3 regions of the Tepidimicrobium xylanilyticum genome follow, and region 1 is predicted to be linked to each of the others. Evidence: riboswitches for the same ligand, from Rfam matches in the RefSeq annotation. Region 1 holds a riboswitch; each other region holds the start of a gene.
What was found. A riboswitch is a leader RNA that binds a small molecule or an ion and turns the genes downstream of it on or off. The one in region 1 is predicted to bind thiamine pyrophosphate.

Region 1 (3,284 bases):
ACCCAATAATCAATATTAGTATTTCTATGGGAATAAAGTTGATTACTATTAAAAAACCAATTACGGATATTAAAATTCCAATTAATCTTTTCCATTTATACCTATATCTATAGTAAAAGCTTTTCATATTCTCACCTCAAAGATCCTTTACTCTATTTTATTGCATTTTTTCAAAATTAGTTACAAAAAAGCAAACCTTTTTCAGGTTTGCTCTATAGATCAATCTCTTGATATGATTACTAAACTTTGTCCCTCATAAATTCTTATAAATCCCTTATCTTTAACAATCCTATTGCTTATGCCTAGAGTGGAGCCAAATTGAACTCTGGTATTCTCCAGCTCATATTCGAATCCCTTTAATGTAACTACAATTCCAGTGTTGGTGATAGGAATAACAGATACATAATAGCCGGGTATGTTTTTTAAAATCAGCTCATCTTCAACTAAATATATAACATTATCATCATCTATTATTCGTCCATTTATTCCTCTTTCCTTCAGCTTTTTGAGCAGCAATATATTAGCTAAAGTATGATCCAGCCTATTTCCAGTAGCTCCTACTATAGTTATATCCTTAAATCCCTTATCTATTATATAGTCTATGGAAATTTCTGAATCCGTTTTATCTTTTTTTACAGGAAACTTTTCCACTGGTATTTTATTCTCTTCAATCTGTTGAATAACTTCCTCTGAAATGGAATCTAAATCTCCTACAACCAAATCAGGTTTTAAAGATGCTTTAAAGCAGTGATTAGTTCCACCATCAGCAGAAAGTACAAAATCAACCTCTTTCTTTAACTCCCTTAACCTGTTAATATCAATTATTTTACCACTTAAAATGACTAACGCTTTCATTTAATCATTCCATTCTATTTTTCTATTTTGCTAATAGGCTTCCAAATTAACGATAAAATAATGATAGATACTATAAATTCTGGTACTAAATAGCTGGATTGATATACTAAAGAGTATATCCAAGGATTTTGAGTTCCTGCATATTCAGCAAAGAATATAACCCCAGCTAATAGATGACATAAAAATCTACCGCCTATGGCGAAAAATATAGATAGAATGATTTTGACATATTTGTCGTTACTAAAATCTTTAATGGAATTAGAGAAAATTCCAGCTAATCCTAAAAAACCAAAGGCAATAGGATATTCTAATATTGCTTGTATAGGGGTAAAAACCCAACCTCCTAATATGAGTTTTAATACTCCAAAGGTGGCTCCAGCAATAATCCCAGGTTTAAGTCCCCATCTCATAGAAAACAAAAGGATTGGAATCATACTACCTGCAGTTACAGAACCTCCTTGAGGTGCTTGGTAAATTTTAATTCTACTCAACAAAACAGCTAATGCTATCATAATCCCAGCTTCCACTAACATCTTTGTGCTCCACTTCTTCATATTCAGCCCTCCTTAAATATTAAACCCATTACCAGAATTAGGTAATGGGCTAACATGCAAACGAACTCACTTCCCTACGCTAGCATTACCTAGTTCAGGTTAAGGGTCGGGATCGAATCCCCTCTCAGCCAATTTGGCTCCCCTAGTGATGAAGGTATTATTTAGTTCAATTACATTATACCATACTACATATATAATTCAATTATAAGCTCTTAAACATTTTAGTTCTCTCTATCACATCTTTACTTCTAAAAATATCAGAACCAACTACTATGATATCAAGGCCATAATTGATTATCTCTTTTGCATTATCTAACTTAATTCCTCCATCAGCTTCAAGTAAAATATTAAGGTTCTTTTCATCTATAATTCTCCTCATCTTTTTAATCTTTTTTTCCATAGAACCTATAAACTCTTGTCCACCAAAGCCAGGATTTACTGTCATAATCAAAATTAAATCAACATAATCTAATACATACTCTATACTTTCTAAGGGTGTAGACGGATTCAAAGCTACCCCTGCTTTTATACCATAGGATTTTATTACATCTATGGTTCTATGTAAATGCAGGGTAGATTCCACGTGGACTGTAAGCATATCAGCACCAGCTTCTACAAAATCCTCTATATACCTTTCAGGTTTGTCAATCATAAGATGAACATCAAAAGGAATTTGGGTAATATTGCGTAAATGTTTAATTACTGGCGGTCCAAAGGTTATGTTGGGAACAAATATGCCATCCATCACATCTAAATGGATATAATCTGCTCCTCCTTTTTCAAGTTTAAGTATCTCCTCTTTTAAATTGCCTAAATCTGCTGACAAAATGGATGGTGAAAGTTTTATCATTTTAATACCTCCTATTTGCTTTTATCTCTTCAAGAAACATTAGATAGTTCTCATATCTTTCCCGACTAATATTCCCCTTTTCCACCTGTTTTTTCACTTCACAACCAGGTTCCTTAAAGTGAATACAGTTGATAAATTTACATTTGCCATTGAACTCATCTATTTCCTTAAAGTACTTGCTCAACTCTTCTTCCCTCTCAATAAAATCCAAGCTTAAGGAACTAAAACCTGGAGTGTCAAGTACGAAGGAATTGCCATCTAAATCTATTAATTCTACATGTCGGGTGGTATGCCTTCCTCTGGTAGTTTTTTTACTTACATCTCCAGTTTTTAGCTCCAATCCTGGTTTTATTCTATTTAGTAGTGAGGATTTCCCAACCCCTGAAGGCCCTGCAAAAACTGTAACTTGGTTCTTTAATAAATCTATTAAATCTACAATACCTTCTCCAGTTTTGCAACTAGTTTTAATAATTGGATACCCGGTTTCTCTATAGGCTTTTTCTATTAAATTCCGTTCATCCTCCTGAACCAAATCAATTTTATTTATACATATTCCAATATTTAATCTTTGATGTTCCGCTAAAACTATTAATCTGTCTAATAACCATAAGTTTATATCCGGTTTTTTTATGCTCATAATAATAATAGCTTGAGTTACATTAGATACGGGAGGCCTTATCAACTGAGATTTCCTTTCCATAATCTCTTCAATATAGCCGCTACCATCTTCCTCGTTTATTCGGATTTTTACTCTATCTCCTATTAAGGGTATTATATTGTCTTCTCTGAAAAGCCCCCTAGCCTTGCATTCATAAACTTTGTCTTGAGTTTTAACATAATAAAACCCACCAATGCCTTTTATTATTATGCCTTCTATCATAAAAACCTCCTAATTGTGTGGATGAACTATTTCGTCAATATAAATGCCATCATAATAGATTTCAAATACAGCATCTACTTTCCCTTCCAATGGTATTTCGATAGAACTTCCATCGACTTTATGAATTTTATTATAAACATCTTTT
Region 2 (3,284 bases), on a different contig from region 1:
TCAACTATTTAAAGAAGATGTATTTGTAGCTTTAAAACCCCTATGGAGTGCTGAACCAGATGTTAAAATCTACAGCGTAACGTTATAGAATAATGTTTCTGATATGAAGTTAGCTGATACTATTAAGTGTCGGCTAACTTTGTATTTTTAGATACTTTCAATCGTTTAATCAAAGCCTCGTATTCTTTTAACAGCGTTTTCGAAAGTAACATTTTTACTGCTAGGGGGTATTTTTAGAGAAATGAATTTAAAGAGTAAAAGAAATTATAAATCATTGGCCTTTATTCGAATGAAAGTTTTCCGAGTACTTTAAAGTAGGAATGTTTTTTACTATAATAGGTGTAGAAGAGCCTTTTAACAAAATGCCACGGCATGTTGTTGTATTAATAGAAATTATTATAGCCTTGCTATTTTATGATGGGAAACTCCCTTCGATTGTGCAATTTCCATAGGTGAAGGTATGCAAAGTATATTTTTTATTCGTTTTTGTTAGTTTAATGGTTGAATTAATTGGACTCATAAAATATTACTGTGGTATGGATTGGTTGGTAGAAACGCTAACATCAAAGATCAAAGGAAGGAAAGGTTGTGAGATTTTCATTGGATTAACTGCTAGGCCTTATCGGGGACAACATTAAACAATATGGTTGCAATAGTTATTACTGCTCCTATGGCAAAGATTTTTGTGATAATTAAAAAGACTAGTAAGTATATTGGATATTTGTATGTGTGCTATTTTAGGATTAATACCTCATGATAGTAGTAATCTTCTTACAAACACTTAAACAGCCACTGTTTATGGAATATAAGGAGAGAATTCTATTTTATGATAATCACTTCCTGCCATGTCCTATGCTAGAAAATCCAAAATATATTGAGGAGATGGCAAAAAGAACAGAAGTAAAATCCACAGATTTACAATCTCCAGAAGATGTAGAGGACCTAGTAGCTAAAACTAAACTCTGTGCAGAACAATGGAAGGATAAGGCTGATGAATTATGGCAAGAGGTATTAGAAGAAAAAGAAGAAATAGTTAAAGGATAATATAAAAATACTCATTGATAGGAATTCAAGGGTATTAAATCTATGTGGTGTTTATATCCCCATACCTATATAGTAGGCGATGCCTTCTATTTCAATCCCTCTGCAAATATCGTTTTTTAAAACTTAATGGGACTTGACACCAAAGGTTGTAAGTGATATTATATAGGCGAATTGCGGGGGGACTCGTAAGAGTTGAGAAGGTAGAACCTGACCCTTTGAACCTGTCAGTTAACACTGTCGTAGGGAAGCAACTTAGTTATAATAATAATGGATAGGTGCGTTCCTTATGAGAGGAGCGCTTTTTTTAAAACTGAATACGTTGCGGGGGGACTCGTAAGAGTTGAGAAGGTAGAACCTGACCCTTTGAACCTGTCAGTTAATACTGTCGTAGGGAAGCAACTTAGTTATAATAATAATGGATAGGTGCGTTCCTTATGAGAGGAACGCTTTTTTTAAAATTGAATACGTTGCGGGGACTTGTTAGAGTTGAGAGGGTAAAATCTGACTTTTAGAGGGAATGAAAGGAGGTGATACTGATATACCTGAAATTATATTCTATTAATACTAACGAAAGGAAGGAGAGGAAATGACTAAAGAGGAGATTCAAAAGCAGATTTTTCAGGCAGTCGAAACCGTAAAGCAGACGAATCCGATGGTTGGATCCATCACCAATACGGTAACGATTAATTTTGTAGCCAATGCTCAATTGGCCGTTGGAGGTTCCGCTGCCATGGTTTATCTACCTGAAGAGGGTGAATTTTTAGCAAAAGCTAGTGGAGCTATCTATATAAATGTTGGCACACTTTTACCCATTTATGAGCAGACTTTACCCCATGTAGCAAAAGTATTGCACGATACAGGTAAACCATGGGTACTGGATCCGGTTGCTGTCGGGATTGGTTCGATGCGGACGCATTTGTTAAGGCAGTTTAAAGATTACAAACCTCATGTAATAAGAGGAAATGCTTCGGAAATTATTGCACTAGCTGGTTTATGGAAGCTAGACGGTGGGGCGGCTATCTCCAAAGTACGTGGTGTTGATTCAACGGATTCTGTAATTGCAGCAAAGACTGCCGCTGTTTCATTGGCTAAATGGACAGGTGGAGCGGTTGCAGTATCTGGGAAAACCGATTTAATCACTGATGGAACTGTTATCGCCTTCTCTTATGGGGGATCTCATTTTATGCCTAAAATTACCGGAGCAGGCTGTTCATTGGGTGGAGTCATCGCGGTCTATTTAACGGCTGCTTCACCGTTTATTGCAGCACTTACTGGTACTGCGGTGTACAATTTGGCTGGAACACGCACTGAAAAGAAGGTGGATGGTCCAGGAAGCTTTCAGATTAAATTTCTTGATGAACTTTATAAAGCAAGTGCAGGGGAGATTGCTAATAATCCATTTGAAATTGAGGAGGTTTAATGTATGAATACTTTAATTGCAGTGGCGATTGCGCCTTTTGGAATTGGGGAAGAGCTTGCATCTGAAGTTGCAGAAGTGGTGAAAGTAATTCGGGAGTCAGGTTTGCCGAACCGAACGACTTCTATGTTTACGGAGATTGAAGGTCCCTGGGATGAGGTGATGCAGGTGGTGAAAGAAGCTACTTTTGTGTTGACCAAGAAGGGCATCCGTACAGAGGTTGTGTTGAAGGCCGATATTCGCCCAGGGTTTACTAACATGATGACGACTAAAGTCGATAAAATCAATGAACTTTTAGGAGGAGAAAATGAGCATTAGAAAAAAATTTGATCTTTCAGCATATTTTGTGGTGGGTCCCGAGAATACTAAAGGGCGGTCGGTGGCGATGATTATTAAAGATGTAGTTGAGGCTGGGTTTACTTGTATACAAATCCGTTCCAAAGTTGCTTCTGCTCGAGAACTGATTCAATTAACCCGCGAGGCTTCGGAAGTAATCGCTCAAGCTGGTAAATCGGATGAGGTGGTATTATTGGTGGACGACCGCCTTGATGTCATCTTAGCGGCGAAACAACAGGGGATAAAGGTTGATGGAATTCACGTTGGACAAGATGATATTCCGGTGGAAGTCTGCCGGGAATACTTGGGTGAAGACTCAATTATTGGCTTATCAGCAAGGACACATGACATATTTGAATATATTAAAACAGTAGATGTTTCTCAGATTGATTATTTTGGCGTAGGCCCCTTGCATGAAACAATGACAAAACCAGACTGTGGGGTTGATTTAGATGGAAAAGTGATTACCAGAAGTTTTGAAGAAATT
Region 3 (3,284 bases), on a different contig from region 1:
GATATAATCCCTGATGTATTATGCTGGATTATAGCTGCCACTGCAGTTACTGGAAGAGGATTGTCCGAAGCAAATGCTGGTGCTATCATATCCTGAAAGGATATTCCAAACTGAGCTTTTCCAGATGCTACAAGGCTTTCTGCACCTCCTTCTGGAGGCTGAACAATTTCCACATCAAGGCCTAATTCTTCAAAATATCCCTTTTCTTGAGCTACATATAGTCCTGTATGGTTAGTATTCGGCGTCCAATCAAGCACTACAGTTATTTTTTCTTTGTTTTCATTTTGGCAAGCTACTAAAATGGTTATCATTATTAATATACAAAATAATATTACCAATTTCTTTTTCATAGTCATTCTCCTCTCCTTCTGCATTATTATTCATTTTCACTTCTAGCCCATGGCATACTTATTTTTTCTAATAAGCTTACCCCCTTCATCAAGGCTAAACTAATAACTGATATGAGTAAAATTACAGCAAACATTTTATCAAAAGAATAGGATTTTTTAACTCTTGTCATATACACGCCTAGTCCATTGAAACCACCAAGCCATTCTGAAATAACTGCCCCCACTACAGAATAAGAAACAGAAATTCTTAAACCAGCAAAGAAATGAGGTATAGAACTTGGCAATTTTATATGCTTAAATATTTGCATATCGGAAGCATTCATAGATCTCAGTAATTGTATAGCATCAGAATCTACCGATTTAAAACCGTCTAATAAACTAATAGTAATAGGGAAAAATGTCACAATCACAATCAATGTAATCTTTGGAGCCATACCATAGCCTAACCACAAAACTAGCAAAGGTGCAATTGCAACAGTTGGTATAGTTTGAGTAATAACCAATATTGGATATACAGCCTTATAAATGAAATTAAACCTATCCATAATTATAGCAACCATGAATCCCAATGATATGCCAATAGCAAGTCCAAAAAAGGCTTCTAATAATGTAGTTTTTGCATGGTTCATTAGAAGAGGAAAATCTAATATAAAAGCCTCTACAACATCCAAAGGAGATGGCAGCATAAACTTTGGTATAATCTCCATACTGGACAAAACCTGCCATAAAATAAGTATGCCTACTATTGCTACATAAGATGACATCCTATTTGTAATGCTTTGCAACTTTTTGGTCAATAGTAAGTACACCGCCTTCTGGTTTAAAATGTATCTTAACATAGGACATCACAGAGGGACACCCTGATTTAATTGCAATATATTGACATTCCTTCACAATATCCATCAACTCTTCAAATTCCCCTTCTATTGTAGTTTCGAAGGGCCCTACATGATAAGATAATCCTGTACTTTTAATATATTCAATTACCTCATCTACAATTTTGCATACCAACTCATCTGTATCTACCTTTGGCAATACTTGAATGGCAACACTTGCATTCATAATTAATTCCTCCTTATTTAAAATTAAACATTAAAAAATCCTTTCTGGATAATAACCAGAAAGGATTAAATACCATTAACTAAAGTAAATGCTACATTACAGTACCTAAAGTCCGATATAATCCCTACGCTGGCATTACCCAGATCAGGTTAAACGGTTGGAGATTTCCTTCTCTCCTCTCAGCCCGACATATCGAGCACCCGTATTGTAATTTTAGAATATATCAAACTTTGTAATTTGTCAAGGATAATCCTCAGATGTTTCCATATTTTCCAAAATATAAATCCCTCTTAACATATTCATCTATCAGATTAGCTATACTATCAACTGTTGTCTTAAACAAGCCACTATGAAAATATAGCTGAATTATCTCTTTAATATGCCTATGATATTTTTACCTATATTCATCTATTTCCAATAGTTTGGTAAGAGTGGATAACTTCAAGGATTCCCGTTATATGGAAAAGAACTTATCTTTTCAAGAAAGAAGATTCGTCCAAAGCAACAAAAAAAGATGGCTTTGGACTAGGATTAGCCATTGTAAAACCTATTGTGGAGAACCATAGTGGATGCTCTACACTATCCAGCTTGTTAGTATAGTCCTTTAAATATATCTTTTTCTTATTGTATCTTCTATTACACTGGTAGTTTTTCCCTAATTCTTTAATCTTAGCATAGCATTATTCTTATACAACTATACCTTATAAGCATTATCGAATTTAGAATATATTTTTTCAATTTGACAAGAAATAAAACATTTTAACTAAACCTTAAACTTGCTGATAACCTCCATTAAATCTTCTGCAAGAACATTCAAATTTTGAGCAGTTGTTGCCACATCCTGTGAAGATGCAGTAAGTTCTTCTGATGATGCTGCCAACTCTTCTGTGGCTGCTGAATTTTCTTCTGTTACAGCACTTAATTGCTCAACTCTTTTCACAATGGCATCCTTTGATTTTACACTTTTATCTATTGCACTATAGGTTTTATTCATTAGAGCTGTAATATTTTCAACGGATGCCAAAATGTCTCCAAAGGATTTTACAGCACTTTCAACGGATTTGGTTTGCTCTTTTACAGCTTGTCTTGCATTTTGGGATGCATAGGTCACTTCATGACTATCTTCAATAATTGAAGAAACTAAATCTGCAATCCTTTCTGTAGACTTTTTCGATTCTTCTGCCAGTTTTCGTACTTCATCAGCTACTACTGCAAAACCTCTGCCATGTTCTCCTGCCCTTGCTGCTTCTATAGCTGCATTGAGGGCCAGCAAATTCGTCTGTTCTGATATGTCTGATATTATTTCAGTAATACCACTGATTTCTTTTATGGAATCTGTCAATGCTCCTATTTTATCTATGGATAATTTAAAGGTTTTTCTTATTTGTTCAATAGATTTCACCAGAATGTCCACTTCCTTTTTACCAATGCTGGCTTTGTCTTCTGCCTTTCCCATCTCAGTTTTTACATTTTGAAGTTCCCTGTGTATAATCTCTATGTTATTGGTTAATTCTATCAATGAATCCGTAATTTCTGTTAGATCTTGTGCTTGGCTTGTAGCACCGTCCGCTATCTGTTGCATGGTTGATGCTAATTCTTGGGCGAAAGCAGACATTTCTTCTGATGTTGCTGCTAATTTCACTGAATCAACACCTAATTCGTTTGATCTTTCCCTAATATTGAATATTATTTGCTTTAAAGAATTTTGCATGTTTTTTAATGAAATGGATATCTGTCCAAATTCATCCTTTTTATTTAGATATTCGTATGATATTTCCTTTGTAAAATCCCCTGACGCCATTAATTCAAAATATTCCTTGATCATTTCCAAAGGTTTAACAATACGCATTCTTATTAATATATTATAGAATA

Region 2: it holds a riboswitch for thiamine pyrophosphate, as region 1 does, so the genes downstream of both, thiM (hydroxyethylthiazole kinase) here and thiT (energy-coupled thiamine transporter ThiT) in region 1, are expected to answer to the same signal.
Region 3: it holds a riboswitch for thiamine pyrophosphate, as region 1 does, so the genes downstream of both, BLV68_RS06495 (thiamine-binding protein) here and thiT (energy-coupled thiamine transporter ThiT) in region 1, are expected to answer to the same signal.

What each region holds. Positions count from the first base shown of each region.
Region 1 covers NZ_FNNG01000006.1:132,790-136,073, forward strand. The annotation lists gene BLV68_RS15455 (hypothetical protein) at 1-127, opposite strand, end outside; gene BLV68_RS08230 (thiamine diphosphokinase) at 220-855, opposite strand; gene thiT (energy-coupled thiamine transporter ThiT) at 870-1,409, opposite strand; TPP riboswitch at 1,464-1,563, opposite strand; gene rpe (ribulose-phosphate 3-epimerase) at 1,612-2,259, opposite strand; gene rsgA (ribosome small subunit-dependent GTPase A) at 2,261-3,139, opposite strand; gene pknB (Stk1 family PASTA domain-containing Ser/Thr kinase) at 3,149-3,284, opposite strand, start outside.
Region 2 covers NZ_FNNG01000022.1:14,744-18,027, reverse strand. The annotation lists gene BLV68_RS14475 (hypothetical protein) at 1-88, shown strand, start outside; gene BLV68_RS14470 (hypothetical protein) at 754-1,044, shown strand; TPP riboswitch at 1,210-1,308, shown strand; TPP riboswitch at 1,358-1,456, shown strand; gene thiM (hydroxyethylthiazole kinase) at 1,631-2,464, shown strand; gene BLV68_RS14460 (thiamine-binding protein) at 2,468-2,779, shown strand; gene BLV68_RS14455 (thiamine phosphate synthase) at 2,769-3,284, shown strand, end outside.
Region 3 covers NZ_FNNG01000004.1:179,729-183,012, forward strand. The annotation lists gene BLV68_RS06485 (ABC transporter substrate-binding protein) at 1-350, opposite strand, end outside; gene BLV68_RS06490 (ABC transporter permease) at 377-1,147, opposite strand; gene BLV68_RS06495 (thiamine-binding protein) at 1,116-1,412, opposite strand; TPP riboswitch at 1,518-1,626, opposite strand; gene BLV68_RS06500 (methyl-accepting chemotaxis protein) at 2,176-3,284, opposite strand, start outside.